DNA from 2 places in the Leucobacter chromiiresistens genome. Region 1 is predicted to be linked to the other one. Evidence: predicted binding sites of a transcription regulator. Region 1 holds the regulator's gene; the other holds the start of a gene.
The links. Region 1 encodes HspR, which represses chaperone genes until heat shock. Its sites were predicted from a motif close to AAGTTGAGTCNNNNNGACTCAACTT; they were not measured.

Region 1 (7,803 bases):
CATCGAGACCAAGGGCGGCATCATGACGAAGCTCATCGAGCGCAACACCGCCATCCCGACGAAGCGCAGCGAGACCTTCACCACTGCGGAGGACAACCAGCCGTCGGTGGCCATCCAGGTGTTCCAGGGCGAGCGCGAGTTCACCCGCGACAACAAGAACCTCGGAACGTTCGAGCTGACCGGCATCGCGCCGGCTCCGCGCGGCGTGCCGCAGGTCGAGGTCACCTTCGACATCGACGCGAACGGCATCGTGCAGGTCTCCGCGAAGGACAAGGGCACCGGCAAGGAGCAGACGATCACGATCTCGGGCGGCTCGACCCTCTCGAAGGAGGACATCGAGCGGATGGTGCGCGAGGCCGAGGAGCACGCTGCTGAGGACAAGCAGCGGCGCGAGGCCGCGGAGGTGCGCAACAACGCCGAGCAGCTCGCCTACTCGGTCGAGAAGCTCATCTCGGAGAACGACGACAAGCTGCCGGAGGACGTGAAGACCGAGGTGCAGGGCGACCTCGACGCGCTGAAGCAGGCGCTCGCGGGCGATGACGACGAGGCCGTGAAGAACGCCTCGGAGAAGCTCGGCCAGAGCCAGACGAAGCTCGGCGAGGCGATCTACGCGGCGGCCCAGTCCGAGGCGCCGGCCGAGGGCGGCGCCGAGCAGCCGTCGAACGACGACGACGTGGTGGACGCCGAAGTCGTCGAAGACGATGAGGAGAAGAAGTAACCATGGCGAACGAGGAACAGCGCACGCCCGGGGAGGACCCGAACGCTGACGAGGTTCCTGCTCAGGAGCCGGAGTCGCAGGACTCCGGCTCCGCGCCCCAGCCCGATCTCACGGTCGAGGACATCCTGGAGGCGGAGCAGAGCGACGCCGCGGCAGATGCCGACAGCGCGGACGCCGGAGCGTCGGCGGATGCCGACAACCCGTACCTCGACGACCTGCGGAGGCTGACGGCCGAGTACGCCAACTACCGCAAGCGCACCGAGGCGAACGCCGCCATCGAGAAGCAGCGCGCCATCGCGGCGGCGGTCTCCCCGATGCTCACGGTGCTCGACGACCTCGATCGGGCCGAGAAGCACGGCGACCTCGCCGAGGGCTCCGCCTTCGCGACGATCGCGCAGAAGATCCGCGGTACGTTCGAGCGCATCGGCGTGCAGAGCTTCGGAGAGACGGGCGAGGTGTTCGACCCGCAGATCCACGAGGCGATCGCACAGGTCCCGGTTCCCGGCACTGAGCAGCAGACGGTGCTCGACGTCATCGAGCGCGGATATCGCATCGGCGAGGTCGAACTGCGCCCCGCCAAGGTCGCGGTGGCGGTGGGAGCGGATGGCTAGTCAGGATTGGCTCGATAAGGACTTCTACCAGCTCCTCGGCGTCTCGAAGGATGTCGGCGACGCCGAGCTGAAGAAGACGTACCGCAAGCTCGCACGCAAGTACCACCCGGATTCGAACCCGGGCGACACCGTGGCCGAGGCGAAGTTCAAGGAGATCAGCGAGGCCTACTCGGTGCTCTCCGATCCCGAGCAGCGCGCGGAGTACGACCAGATCCGCGCGATGGGCGCCGGCGGTGCCCGCTTCACGGCGGGCGGCGGCGGAGGCCAGGGCTTCGAGGACGTGTTCGGCGGCATGTTCGGCGGAGGCGGGCGCAACACCCACTTCCAGACCGGCGGGCCGCAGGGCTTCGAGGACATCTTCGGGGGCATGTTCGGCGGCGGGGCCCCGCAGGGCCCGCAGCGCGGACGCGACATCCAGGCGACGACGACGCTCGACTTCGAGACCGCCGTGCAGGGCAAGACCGTCACGCTGCAGGCCTCGACCGGTTCGGTCAAGGTCAAGATTCCCGCAGGCGTGGCCGACGGCCAGAAGATCAAGGTGCGCGGCAAGGGCGAACCGAGCCCGACGGGCGGGCCGGCAGGCGACATCATCCTCACGGTGAGCGTGCGCAAGCACCCCGTCTTCGAGCGCGAGGGTCAGAACCTGCGCGTCAAGCTGCCGGTGACGTTCTCCGAAGCCGCGCTCGGCGCGACGGTCGAGGTGCCGACGCTCGGCGGCGCCCCGGTGAAGCTCAAGGTGCAGCCCGGTACGCCCAGCGGGCGGGTGCTGCGCGTCAAGGGTCGCGGGGTGTCGAGCTCGAAGGGCACCGGCGACCTGCTGGCCGAGGTGCAGATCGTCGTCCCCTCGCACCTGTCGCCCGAGGCGACGGAGGCGCTCGAAGCATTCCGGGCCGTCGAACCGCAGGAGAACCCGCGGGCCGATCTCCTGGCTCGCGCGAAGGGGTGACCCACCCCTGATCGATCGGGGAGCGGAGCGCGGTGCATCTGCCGCTCCGCTCCCCGCCCAGTCTCACGAAAGCAGGTCAGCATCATGGCGAGTCCTCAGATGGACCGTTTCACGCCGGTGTTCGCGATCGCCGCGGCCGCCGAGCTCGCCGAGATGCACCCGCAGACCCTCCGGCAGTACGATCGGGTCGGCCTGGTCTCGCCGCAGCGCACCCGCGGCAACACGCGCCGCTACTCGCTGCACGACGTCGCCCGGCTGCGCGAGGTGGCGCGGCTGTCGGCGGAGGGGCTCAGCCTCGAGGGCATCAGGCGGGTGCTCGATCTCGAGGATCAGGTGCGTCAGCTCGAAGGCCGGGTGCGCGACCTGGAGCGGGCGCTGACCGAGGAGCGCCTGCAGCGCCCCGACCGACGCGTCTTCGCGGCGGGCTCGGCCGGCGGCGAGGTGGTGACGCTGCGCCGGGGCACGCGCATGCGCCGCAACGCCGAGGTCGTCGTGTGGCAGCCGTGAGCGCAGACGCCTCCGGTCGGGGAGGCGGCTCCGCACCGGCAGGCGCCCCCGCAGGGGGAGACGGCTCCGCACCGGCAGGCGCCTCCGCTCCGGGAGACGCCGACGAGCGGCTCGCCGACCTCTTCGCGCAGCTGACGCGCGATCCCGATTTCGACGCCGAAGAACTGCAGGCGCACGACACGGCCGATCAGCTCATCCTGCGCTCCGCGGTCGAGGATCTCGCCGAGCGCCCGCCCGCCGAACCGGTGCACGGCGCCGACATCGCGGTCATCGGAGATCGCCACGGGGCGCTCACCCTCGGGGCGGCGACGCTGTTCGGCGCCCGGGGCATCCGCACCCACCAGGACGCTCTGCTCGGCGAGCGCGCGCTCGACCAGAACGCCGCGCGTCTGCAGCTGACCGCGCGCTACACCCACCACCCGCTCGATGCGGGCCTGCTGGCCGGCGCCCGCGTCGTGCTGCTGCAGCTGCCGCGGGGCCTCGAAGCGCTCGCCGAGGTGTCGGAGGCGATCGCCCGCTGGGCCGCGCCCGAGGTGCGCGTGTTCGCGGGCGGCCGGGTGAAGCACATGACGCGCGCGATGAACGAGGTGCTCGGGCGCGACTTCGCGAACGTCACGGCAGGGCTCGGCTGGCGCAAGTCGCGCGTGCTGCGCGCCGAGTCGCCGCGGGATCGAGCCGACGAGCCGGCGCGCTTTCCGAAATGGGGCGACGACCCCGACCTCGACTTCTCGATCGCGGCGTTCGGCGCCACCTTCGGCGGCCCCGTGCTCGACCACGGCAGCAGACTGCTGCTCAGCACCCTGAGCGACGTGCGCCGCGACCCGGCCGCCGTCGTCGACCTGGGCTGCGGCAACGGCGTGCTCGCGGTCTCGGCTGCGCGCCGCTTTCCGGGCGCGCAGGTGCTCGCGACCGATCAGTCCGCCGCCGCCGTCGCGGCGACGGCGCTTACCGCGGAGGCGGCCGGAGTGGCGGATCGCATCGCGGTGCACCGCGCCGACGCCCTGGAAGCGGTGCCCGACGGCTGGGCCGATCTGATCCTGCTCAACCCGCCGTTCCACTCGGGTGCCGCCGTGCACGCGGGCGTCGGCCACCGGCTGATCCGGGCGTGCCGCCGCGCGCTCGCGCCGGGGGGCGAGCTGCGGCTCGTCTTCAACTCGCACCTCAGGTACCGGCCCCTGGTCGAGCGCGAGGTCGGCCCGGTGCGGCAGCTCGCGCGCACCTCCGCGTTCACGGTGCTCGCGGCGACGCGCGACGCCTGACGCCGCCCGAGCCCCCGACGACGCGCTGCGTGCCGCGCCGCACCGAGCCGCGAGGCTTCGCGGCCCGCCGCGAGTACTGTGGAACCGACATGACCACCTCCGCCCCCGCATTCCTGTGGCGCCTGGCCCCGAGCATCTACGGGCCGTCGGTGCTCTTCTCGCTCGGCGAGTACGCGATCCTGCCGCTCGTCGCCGTCATCGCCGTCGACATGGGCGCGAACCTCGCGCTCGCCGGGGTGATCGCCTCGGCCGCGGTCGTCGGCCAGGTGCTCGGCAACCTCCCCGCCAGCTGGGTCGTATCGCGGGCGGGCGAGCGCGCGGCGATGCTGATCGCGGCGGCGGTCGCGCTCGTCGGGTGCCTCGGGCTCGCCTTCGCCCCGACGCCCGCGCTGCTCGGCGTCGCCGTGCTGCTGATCGGCTTCGCGGCGGCCGCCTTCGGGTTGGCGCGGCACGCGTTCATGGCGACCCGCGTGCCCCTCCGCTTCCGGGCGCGTGCGCTCTCGCTGCTCGGCGGTACGAACCGGCTCGGGCGATTCGTCGGCCCGTTCCTCGCGGCGGCCGTGATCGCGGCGACCGGCGATCCCGAGGCGCCCGTCTGGGCGTTCGTCGCGTGCCTCGTGCTCGCCTCGGGGCTCGTCGCGTGGGCGCCCGATCCCGAGCGCCGAGTGCCGGGCCCTGCGGGCGAGCCGGGCCCTGCGGGCGAGCCGGAGGCTGCGGGCGAGCGGGAGGTTGCGGGCGTCGCGCCGCGCACCGGCGTGCTGGGCGCGGTGCGCGACGGCGGGGCGGCGCTGCTGCGCGTGGGGGGCGCCGCCGCGATCCTCTCGGGCATGCGATCGATCAGAGACGTGCTGCTGCCCCTCTGGGGCGTCTCGATCGGGCTCGACGCCACCCAGGTGGCGCTCGTCGTCGGCATCTCGGGCACCGTCGACTTCCTGTTCTTCTACACGAGCGGCCAGATCATGGACCGCTACGGCCGGCTCTGGGCGAGCCTCCCGGCGATGATCGTGATGGCCGCCGGCTTCCTGGTGCTCGCCGGCACGCACGACCTCCCCGGGGCGGCGGTGTGGCTGCTCGCCATCGCCGTCGTCGTCGGGCTCGGCAACGGCCTGTCGAGCGGCATCAACATGACCCTCGGCGCCGATCTCGCCCCCTCCGAACGGCCCGCCCCCTTCCTCGCAGCCTGGCGCACCCTCACCGACTTCGGCGGCGCCGTCGCGCCCCTCGCCGTCTCCGCGCTCGCCGCCGTCTCGCTGCCCGTGGCGAGTCTCGCCGCCGGGGCGCTCGCCGTCGTCGGAGCCGTCGGATTCGCCCGCTGGATACCGCGCTACCTGCCGCACGTCAGCAGAACGCCGCCGCGATCCGGCGACTGAACGTGCGCTGAGCTGCGCTTTGTAGACTGGAGGCGCTTCGCGCACCGCACGCGCGAACCCGCACTCATCTCCGACCGAAGGACTCCCGCGCACCGTGAGCACCACCGATCGCCAGGCGCCCCTGCGCATTCTGCAGGGCTGCGACACCTTCTCGCCCGATGTGAACGGAGCCGCACGGTTCGCCGAGCGGCTTTCCGCCGGTCTCGTGCAGCGGGGGCATGACGTGCACGTCGTCGCACCGTCGAAGCGCCACAGCCAGCACGGCAGCTTCGTCGAGACCATCGAGGGCGAGCAGATGACCGTGCATCGGTGGGCGAGCTGGCGCTGGTACCCGCACGACTGGCTGCGGTTCGTGCTGCCGTGGCGGGCGCGCGGCTACGCCCGCACGCTGCTCGACCGCGTGCAGCCCGACGTGATCCACATCCAGTCGCACATCGTCATCGGCCGCGCGCTCGCCATTGAGGGCGCGAAGCGGGGCATCCGCATCGTCGCCACCAACCACGTGATGCCCGAGAACGTGCTCGACTTCACCCTGCTCCCCGAGAAGGCGAAGCGGCTCTTCGTGCGCTGGGGCTGGAACGCGGCCGATCGCGTGCTGCGGCTCGCCGCGGCCGTCACCACGCCCACGCGCCGCGCCGCCGACTTCCTCGAACGCAACACGCACCGCCGCGGCGTGCGGCCGGTGAGCTGCGGGCTCCGCGCCTCCGACTACACCGCCGACCTCACGCCCCGCACCGCGAACACGCTCGTCTTCGTGGGGCGGGTCACGCTGGAGAAGGAGATCGACGTCATCCTCCGCGCGATCCCGCGCCTCGACGCCGACCTCGACGTGCACTTCACCGTCGTCGGCGACGGCGACCAGCGCAAGCACCTCGAGAAGCTCGCCGCAGACCTCGGCATCTCCGACCGGGTCGAGTTCACCGGCCGCGTCACCGACGCCGAGCTGCGCGCGCACCTCACGAGCGCGAGCGTGTTCACCATCGCATCCATCGCCGAGCTGCAGTCCATCGCCACCATGGAGGCGATGGCGTCGGGCCTGCCCATCGTCGCCGCGAACGCGATGGCGCTGCCGCACCTCGTGCACGACGGCGAGAACGGCTACCTCTTCCAGGCCGGCAACGACCGCGAGCTCGCGAGCCGCATCACGCAGGTGCTGCGGCAGACCCCCGAGGAGTACCTGCGCATGCAGCAGGCCTCGCTCGAGGCGGTGACGGTGCACGACATCGACCGCACCCTCGACACGTTCGAGGAGCTGTACCGCGGCGAAGCCGACGCGCGCTGACGATGCACATCCTCGTCGTCACCGACCAGCACCCGGAGTCGCTGGGCGGCGTGCAGGTGGCGATCCGCATGCAGCGGCGCGCGCTCGAGCGGCTCGGGCACCGGGTCACGGTGGCGGCCCCGGCCCTGCACCGTCGCGGGCACGCCACGGCGGCGGCGGATCGCGAGGCGTACATCGACCTCCCCTCTCGGCCGATCACCCGCGATCGCGAGTACGGGATCACGTGGCCCGGGCGGCGCACCGACCGCGCCCTCGCCCGCGCGCTCGCGGAGCGACCGCCGGTCGATCTGGTGCACGTGCAGGGCGACTTCTGGGGCGCGATGACCGGGGTGCGCGCCGCGCGGGGCCTGCGCGCGCCGATCGTGCACACGATGCACAACCACGTCGACGAGGGCACGCGCGCCGTCACGCCGCTCGCGCCGCTCGCCTTCGCCGGGCTGCGCGTCTGGCGGCGCCTCGCCCTCGGCGGCGCACGCGGCGCGGTGGATCGGGCGTCGCGCGGCGCCTGGCGCTACCTGGCGGAGCTCGCGGCCGAGGCCGACGCGGTCACGGCGCCGTCGCAGCACTTCGCCGACGCGCTGCAGCGCCACGGCGTGAGCACGCAGGTGCTCGTCACCCCGAACGGCGTCGACGACGAGGCGATCAACGCCGCTCGGCGCGTCGCCCGCTCCGAGCGGAGACGGCCGAAGCTCGTCTGGCTGGGGCGCATGAGCCACGAGAAGCGGGTGCTCGAGTTCATCGACGCGATCGGGCGCGCGCAGATCGACGCCGATGTGACGCTGCACGGGGCGGGGCTGCTGCTGTCGCGCGTCGAGGAGCGCATCGCCGCGCTCGGCCTCGCCGACCGCGTGACGGTCGCCGGGCCCGTGCCCTACGCGTCGGCCCTCGCCGCGCTGCGCGACGCGGATGCGCTCGTGCAGACCTCCATCGGGTTCGAGACGCAGGGGCTCACGCCGTTCGAGGCCGCCGCGCTCGGCACGCCGACCGTCTTCTCGGATGCGGAGATCGCCGAAGACGTGGACGTGGCGCAGAAGTGGGTCGTCGCAGACGGATCGGTCGATGCCCTCGCCCGTACGCTGCGGCAGGCCGTGTCAGATCTCGCGGCCCGCC
Region 2 (7,803 bases), 280 kb from region 1:
GATCGGGGTGGGGCTCATCAGCGTCGGCTGGATGGGGCGACTGCACAGCCGGGCCTACGCGAACCTGCGCTACGCGTACCCCGACCTCGGCCTGCGCCTGCGCCTCGTGCACGCGGCCGATCCGGCGCCGGGGCGCGCCGACGAGGCCGTGGAGGTGCTCGGGTACGAGCGCGCTTCGGCCGACTACCACGACGTGCTGCGCGATCCCGAAGTCGACGTCGTCTCCATCTGCGCCCCCAACTTCCTCCACGCCGAGATCGGCATCGCCGCCGCGCGCGCCGGGAAGCACTTCTGGATCGAGAAGCCCGTCGGCCGCGGCGAGCACGAGACCCGGGCGGTCGCCGAAGCGGCGGCGGAGGCCGGGGTGGTGAGCTCGATCGGGTTCAACTACCGCCACGCCCCGGCGATCGAGTACCTGCGCGAGCTCGTGCTCGACGGCCGGCTCGGCCGCATCACGAACGTGCGCGGCCAGATGTTCGCCGACTACTCGGCGGACCCCCGCGGCGCGCTCTCGTGGCGCTTCGTGCGGGAGCACGCGGGCACGGGCGTGCTCGGCGATCTCATGGGGCACCTGGTCGACCTGGTGCAGTACACGCTCGGGCCGATCGCGGAGGTCAGCGCGGTCACGTCGACGGTGTACACCGAGCGCCCCGAGCTGCCGATGGGCACGGGCACGCACTTCGCCGTGATCGAGAACGGCGACACGAAGCCGGTCGAGAACGAGGACTACGCGGGGATGCTGGTGCGCATCGCGGAGGGCGCCCCGGGGGCGCACGCGGTCGGCGCGCTGGAGGCCTCGCGCGTCTCGGTGGGGCCGCGCGCGAGTTACGGCATCGAGGTGTACGGCACGCACGGGTCGGCGCACTGGGATTTCGAGCGGATGAACGAGCTGCACCTCTCGGGCGGTCTCGGCGCCGAGAATCAGGGGTACACGCGGGTCATGGCGCGGCCGGGCATGGGCGACTTCGCCCGATTCCAGCCCGGCGCCGGCACGTCGATGGGGTACGACGATCTCAAGGTCGTCGAGGCCAAGAAGTTCGTGCAGGCGGTGCTCGGCCGCGAGGCGCTGAACGCGAACATCCAGGACGCGCTCTCTGCGGCGCAGGTGGTGGGCGCCGCCGAGCGCTCGGCCGAGACGCGCACCTGGCAGCCGAGCGCCCCGGTAGACGGGACGACGGCGGCCGGCGCCTGAACGCGGATCCCGCCGCGCACCCCTCCCACCGCACCACCGCTCACCCGCACCACCGCCCCCGCGCAACACCGCCCCACCGCTCACCCCGCACGACTGACGAAGGAGTCGCACATGGCACGCACCGCGCGCATCGCCGCAGCCCCCATCAGCTGGGGCGTCATCGAAGTTCCCGACTGGGGGGTGCAGCTCGATCGCGAGCGCGTGCTCGCCGAGATGGCGTCGCTCGGGATCGCGGCGACGGAGTTCGGGCCCGAGGGGTTTCTGCCCGATGCGCCCGCCGAGCGCGCATCGGCGCTCGCAGCGGCGGGGCTCGACGCGGTCGGCGGGTTCTTCCCGGTCGTGCTGCACCGCGACGGGCAGGATCCGCTGCCTGCGATCGAGCGCGAACTCGAGGCGTACGCGGCCGGGGGCGCGACGACCCTGGTGCTCTCGGCGGTCACCGGCGACGCGGGCTACGACGGGGCGGTCGAGCTGAGCGATGCGGAGTGGGCGACGCTGCTCGCGAATCTCGATCGCGCGCTCGTCGCGGCGGAGGCGGCGGGGGTGGTGGCGACGCTGCACCCGCATCTCGGCACCGTCGTGGAGACTCCGGAGGCCGTGGAGCGGGTGCTCGCGGGATCGCGCATCGGCGTCTGCCTCGATACGGGGCACTACACGCTCGGCGGCGGCGATCCGGTCGCGTTCGTGCGGCGGCACGCGCGCCGCATCGTGCACGCCCATATGAAGGATGTGAGCGTCGCCGTCGCCGCGCGGGTGCGGGCGGGTGAGATCGACTACCGCGAGGGGGTGCGGCAGGGCATGTACCGGCCGCTCGGCTCGGGCGACGCCCGCATCGGCGAGATCGTCGCCGCGCTGCGCGATGCCGGGTACGCGGGCTGGTACGTGCTCGAGCAGGACGCGGTGATCGAGCGCGACGCCGACGCCGACGCTGCGCTCGAGCACGCCCGCCGCAGCGTCGCGCATCTGCGCGAGATGCTCGGCGAGCGCGAGGGGGAGGCGGCATGAGCGCTCCGCTGCGCATCGGCGTGCTGGGCGCGTCGCGCATCGCCGATGCGGCGATCGTGGCCGCGACGCGCGAGACCGGCGATGTGCGCGCCTCGGTGGCGGCTCGGGATCCCGATCGGGCGCTGCGGTACGCCGCCGACCGAGGGTTCGCGTCTGCGGCGGAGAGCTACGCGGCGCTCGTCGCCGATGACTCGCTCGATCTCGTCTACATCGGGCTGCCGAACGCCCTGCACGCGGAATGGGCGGTGCGCGCGCTCGCGGCCGGTCGCAATGTGCTCGTCGAGAAGCCGTTCGCGGCGAATCTCGCGGAGTTCGACGGGGTCGCCGCCGCGATGGAGCGCGCGCCGGGGTGGGCGTGGGAGGCGTTCCACTACGCCGATCATCCCGCGCTGCATCGACTCGTCGACGTGGTGCGCGCGGGCGGGATCGGGGAGCTGCGGGGCGTCGATGTGCACGTGGACATGCCCGCGCCGGGCGCGGACGATCCGCGGTGGAGCTTCGAGCTGGCGGGCGGGGCGCTCATGGATCTCGGCTGCTATGCGCTGCACGCCCTGCTGCTGCTCGGCGATGCGCTCGCGGGGTCGGCGCTGCCCGCCCTTGCGGCCCCCGAGCTGCTGTCGGCGCGGGCGCGACGGTGGGTGCATGACGACCGCGTCGACGCAGAGGTCGTCGCGGAGCTGGATCTCGGCGGGGTGCCGGTGCGGGTGCACACGAGCATGGTGAGCCCGGAGTGGAACTTCGGGTTGCGCGTCTCGGGCTCCCTGGGGGAGACGGTGCTGCCGAACTTCGTGAAGCCGCAGGAGGAGGGCCGCCTGATCGTGCGCACGACGACCGGAGCGGGAGCGGAGGAGCGGGTCGAAGACGTCGGATCCGCCGCGTCGTACGCGTATCAGCTGCGTCGCGTGCGGGAGGCGGTGCGCTCGGGGGAGCGCTCCGCGGCGGGGTTCGAGCGCTCGCGGCGCACGATGGCGCTCATCGACGCGGTCTACGCGCGGGCGGGTCTCCCGCCGCGTCCGGGGCGGCTCTCGACGTCGCGCGCATAGCGCGGGCGGGGGTGCTCGCGTCCCCCGCCCGCGCGGTGCGCATTGTTCGTGCGGCCGCCGACTCGTGCACGTGCGGGCGGCCGCGGCGGTCGGCTAGTGCGTGAGGGACTTCTGGGCGTCGCGGCGCTCGGAGCTCGGATCGGCGGAGTCGAGGTGCGCGGCCTGGCCCTCGACCGCGATCTTGCGCGGCTTCGCCTGCTCGCTGACCGGGATGACCACGCTGAGCACGCCGTTGTCGTACGACGCCGAGATGCCCGCGATGTCGACGCCCTGGCCCACGCTGAACTGACGCAGGTAGGTGCCGGAGGGGCGCTCGCGCGTCAGCCACTTGGAGCCCTCGGCCACGTCGGCCGTGCGCTGGGCCCGGATGGTGAGGAGCTGGCCGTCGACATCGATATCGATCGAGCCGGGATCGACGCCCGGCAGGTCGGCGTTCAGCACGTACCGCTCGTGGTCGCGCTGGAGGTCGACGGGCATCTGCCGGGGGCCGGAGCGGGCCTGCTGCAGCGCGGTGGCCGCCCATCGGTCCATCTCGCTGAAGGGATCGAACGTCATTGCCATGATGGTTATCTCCTTCCAGTGAAACTTGAGTGGAGGTCACTCAATGTGCTGGTAGATTAGCACTCGGTACCTGAGAGTGCTAATGAAAAAAGCTGCGAGAACTCTGGGATCCCTGCGAGCTGCGAGCTGCGAGCTGCGACCTGCGAGCCGAGACCTGAGACCTGAGACCGCGGGCGGCCCGGGCCCGAGCTCACTCCGCGGCGAGCTGTGCGGCGAGCTGCAGCAGGCGGTGCTCCCCGCCCACCCGGCCGATGATCTGCACCCCCATCGCGTGTCCTGTCGGCAGACGCAGCACGGGCACCGCGATCGCCGGCAGCCCCGAGACGTTCACCATCGAGGTGAACGGCGCCCACTCGCACTGCAGCCGGTAGTCGTCATCGGCGTCGAGCGACGTGAAGGCGCCGATGCGGGGCGGCAGCATCGTGAGCCCGGGCGTGAGCACGGCGTCGTAGGCGCCCCACTGCTCGCGCACGTCGGCGGCGAACTCGCGGAGGCGGGCGCCCGCGCGGGCGTGCGCGGCATCGCTCCGCGCGACGGCGCGGGTGCGGAAGGCGCGCGTGAGCGGCATGAGCCGCTCCTCGGCGCTCGCGGCGAGGGGGAGGCGCGACAGCCCGGCCGTCCACGAGGTGGTGAAGGCGTCGGGGTAGCCCGGGTCGTAGACGAAGTCGGCCGCCTCGAGGCGGTGGCCGCGCCGGGCGAGGCGGTCGCGCGCCGTCTCCGCGGCGCGGCGCGCCTCGGGGCCGATCGCGATCGGGTACGCGGAGGCGAACGGCGACGCCTCGGTGCAGGCGATGCGCAGCCCGGTGAGGGAGTCGGCGGCGCGCACCGCCGCCAGCGCCGGCTCGGCGGCGGCCCCGCGCTGCGCGTCGTAGAGCATCGCGGCATCGGCCGCGCTCCTCGCGAGGGGGCCGCTCACGGTGAGGCGCGGCGCGCCGAACTCGTCGTGCACGGAGGGCGCTGCGGCGCTCCCGAAGTCGCCGGGAACCGCCCCGAGGCCCGGCTTCAGCCCGACCAGGCCGCACGCGAGGGCGGGGATGCGGATCGATCCGCCGCCGTCCGTTCCCGGCCCCACGGGAATCAGGTCGGCGGCGATCGCGGCCGCGCTGCCGCCGGATGAGCCGCCCGGGGTGCGGGTCGGGTCGAGCGGGTTGCGGGCGGGCGGAGCGATCGCGTTCTCCGAGTACCCCGTGAGGCCCAGTTCGGGCACCTGGGTCTTGCCGAGGGGGATCGCGCCCGCGGCTCGGAGCACGGCGACGCCGGGCGCGTCGCTCGCGGCGACGGGGTGGCGCAGGGCCGCGCTGCCGCGGGTCGTCGCGGCCCCGGCCACCTCTACGAGGTCCTTGACTGCGGTCGGGAGGCCGTGGAGCCGGGGCAGGCCCCCGCGCTCGGATCGGGGCGTGGCGGCGAATCGCGCGTCGGCAGCCGCGGCGGCGGCGCGGGCGTGCTCGGCCGTGACGGTGAGGAATGCTCCGAGCTCGGCGCGATCCTCGATGCGGGCGAGGAAGTGCGCGACGGCCTCGCGAGCCGAGATCTCTCCGCGCCGCAGCGCGTCGCGCCACGCGATCGCGGTCTCGGGCGCGCCCGCTGCTGTCATCGCTCCAGCTTACGAGCGCCCCGGGCGCAGGTGTATAGTGATACTCGTTCTCATTAGAAAGTGTGTCATGACTCCTCACCCCCGCGCCCTGAAACCCGCCGTCCTCGCCGGCGCCGCCCTCGCGTCACTGCTCGCGCTCACCGCGTGCAGCGGCGGAGCATCCGCAGACCAGGGCGGGGGCGCAGGCGGCCTCAAGGTCGTGGCGACCACGACGCAGCTCACCGACTTCGCGAGCGAGGTCGGCGGCGACGACATCGAGCTCACCGGGCTCCTGTCGCCGAACGCCTCGGCGCACCACTTCGACCCGAGCCCCGCCGACCTGCTGGCGCTCGGCGAGGCCGACGTGCTGATCGTCAACGGCGCCAACCTCGAGACCTTCGTCGACGACGCCGTCGACGCCTCCGGCTTCGACGGCACCATCATCACGGCGGCCGACGGCATCGACCTCGACGAGGCGAAGCACATCACCGCCGAGGGCGGAGAGACCGAGAGCCACGACCACGAGCACGCCGACGAGGAGCACGCCGACGAGTCCGAGCACGACCACGAGCACGACCACGAGCACGCGGAGGACGCGCACGCCGAGCACGATCACGATCACGGCGACCTGAACCCGCACATCTGGACGTCGCCGAAGAACGCCATCGGCATGGTCGCGGAGATCGCCGACGGCCTCGCGGCCGCGGACGCCGAGCACGCGGACGGCTACGAGCAGCGCGCCGGCGACTACACCGAGCGCCTGCAGCAGCTCGACGCCTGGGTCGCGGCGCAGTTCGAGCGCGTGCCTGCCGAGGAGCGCGTGCTCGTGAGCGGCCACGATTCGCTGCGGTACTACCTGCACGAATACGGAATCGAGTTCGTCGGGTCGATCCTGCCCAGCTTCGAGGACAACGCGGAGCCGAGCGCCGCCGACATCGACGCGCTGGTCGCCGCGATCCGGGAGCGCGGTGTGAAGGCGGTGTTCGTCGAATCGTCGATGAGCCCCAAGCTCGCGCAGACCATCGCCGACGAGGCGGGCGTCGAGGTCGTCGACTCCGAGAACCTCTACGCCGATTCGCTCGGCGCCCCCGACAGCGACGGCGCCACCTACATCGGCGCGACGGTGCACAACACCGCGCTCATTCTCGACGCCTGGGGCGCGCAGGTCGACGCGGTGCCCGATAGTCTGCAGGGATGACCGCCGCACGCGACGCAGCAGCACCCGACGCCGGCGACGCGCAGCAGTGCGCCGCCCCGAGCGCGATGCAGCTCCCGGGCACCGCGCCCGGGGGCTCCGCGCTCGGCATCGACGCCGATGACGCCGCTCTCGTGCTCGACGACGCGGCCTTCGGGTACGACGGCACCGCCCGCGTCGAGCACCTGTCGCTGACGGTGCCCGCCGGCGCCGCGGTCGCGCTGATCGGGCCGAACGGGTCGGGCAAGTCGACGCTCCTGCGCGGCATCCTCGGCCTCGCCGAACTCACGGCCGGCTCGATCCGGGTGCTCGGGGAGACGCCGGATCGCGCACGTCGCCGCATCGGCTCACTGCCGCAGGCCGACACCCGCGACGCCGAGCTGCCCATCACCCTCCGCCAGGTGGTGACCATGGGGCTCTACCGCTCGCGCGGGGCGCTGCGCCCCATCGGGCGGCACGGCCGCGAGGCCGTCGGGCAGGCGCTCGAACGGGTCGGCCTGTCGGGGTGGGCCTCCCGCCGCTTCGGCGAGCTCTCGGGCGGGCAGCAACAGCGAGGCATCCTCGCGCGGGCCCTCGTCTCCGATCCGCAGCTCCTCCTCCTCGACGAGCCGTTCAACGGCCTCGACCGCGAGAACCGCGATGTGCTGCTGCGCCTCGTGCGCGAGCTGCGCGCCGAGGGCCGCACCATCATCGTCTCGACCCACGACCTCGAGATCGCGCAGGAGGCGTGCTCGCACGCCCTCCTGCTCGCGAGCGGCCACCACCCGCAGCAGCCCGGGCACCCGGCGGCGTTCGGCTCCGTCGACGCCGCGCTCACGCTCGACGCGGTGCAGCACGCCTTCCAGGACACGACGGTCGAGCTCGACCACCACACGGTGACCACGACGCGGGAGACGGAGTGACGCCGGCGGCGCTCATGCCCGCGCTCCACCTGATGCAGGCGGGCCCGCTCGAGATCTTCGCGCTGCCGTTCATGTGGCGCGCGCTGCTCACCGTCGCGATCCTCGCCGTCGCGGCCGGCGTGGTCGGCCTGTTCATCAGCTTCCGCGAGCTCGAGTTCGTGAGCGACGGGCTCGTGCACTCCGTGTTCCCCGGCCTCGTCGCCGGCTCCCTGATCGGCGGATCCGCGGGCCTGCTGCCGGGGGCGCTCGTCGCGGCGATCCTCGCCGCCGTGCTCTTCACCGTCATCGAGCACCGCGGCGGCGTCGAAGCGGACGCCGCCATCGCGGTCGTG

Region 2: a site for HspR is predicted at 3,824-3,848, ahead of BLT44_RS02755 (Hsp20/alpha crystallin family protein). Genes of this name have one in related genera too.

Annotation. Positions count from the first base shown of each region.
Region 1 is NZ_FNKB01000001.1:320,081-327,883, reverse strand. Features, by position in the region: gene dnaK (molecular chaperone DnaK) at 1-718, shown strand, start outside; gene BLT44_RS01535 (nucleotide exchange factor GrpE) at 721-1,329, shown strand; gene BLT44_RS01530 (DnaJ C-terminal domain-containing protein) at 1,322-2,275, shown strand; gene BLT44_RS01525 (heat shock protein transcriptional repressor HspR) at 2,360-2,782, shown strand; gene BLT44_RS01520 (class I SAM-dependent methyltransferase) at 2,770-4,041, shown strand; gene BLT44_RS01515 (MFS transporter) at 4,131-5,411, shown strand; gene BLT44_RS01510 (glycosyltransferase) at 5,506-6,693, shown strand; gene BLT44_RS01505 (glycosyltransferase) at 6,696-7,803, shown strand, end outside.
Region 2 is NZ_FNKB01000001.1:599,421-607,223, reverse strand. Features, by position in the region: gene BLT44_RS02770 (Gfo/Idh/MocA family protein) at 1-1,192, shown strand, start outside; gene BLT44_RS02765 (sugar phosphate isomerase/epimerase family protein) at 1,304-2,197, shown strand; gene BLT44_RS02760 (Gfo/Idh/MocA family protein) at 2,194-3,240, shown strand; gene BLT44_RS02755 (Hsp20/alpha crystallin family protein) at 3,334-3,801, opposite strand; gene BLT44_RS02750 (amidase) at 3,992-5,395, opposite strand; gene BLT44_RS02745 (metal ABC transporter substrate-binding protein) at 5,463-6,572, shown strand; gene BLT44_RS02740 (metal ABC transporter ATP-binding protein) at 6,569-7,471, shown strand; gene BLT44_RS02735 (metal ABC transporter permease) at 7,468-7,803, shown strand, end outside.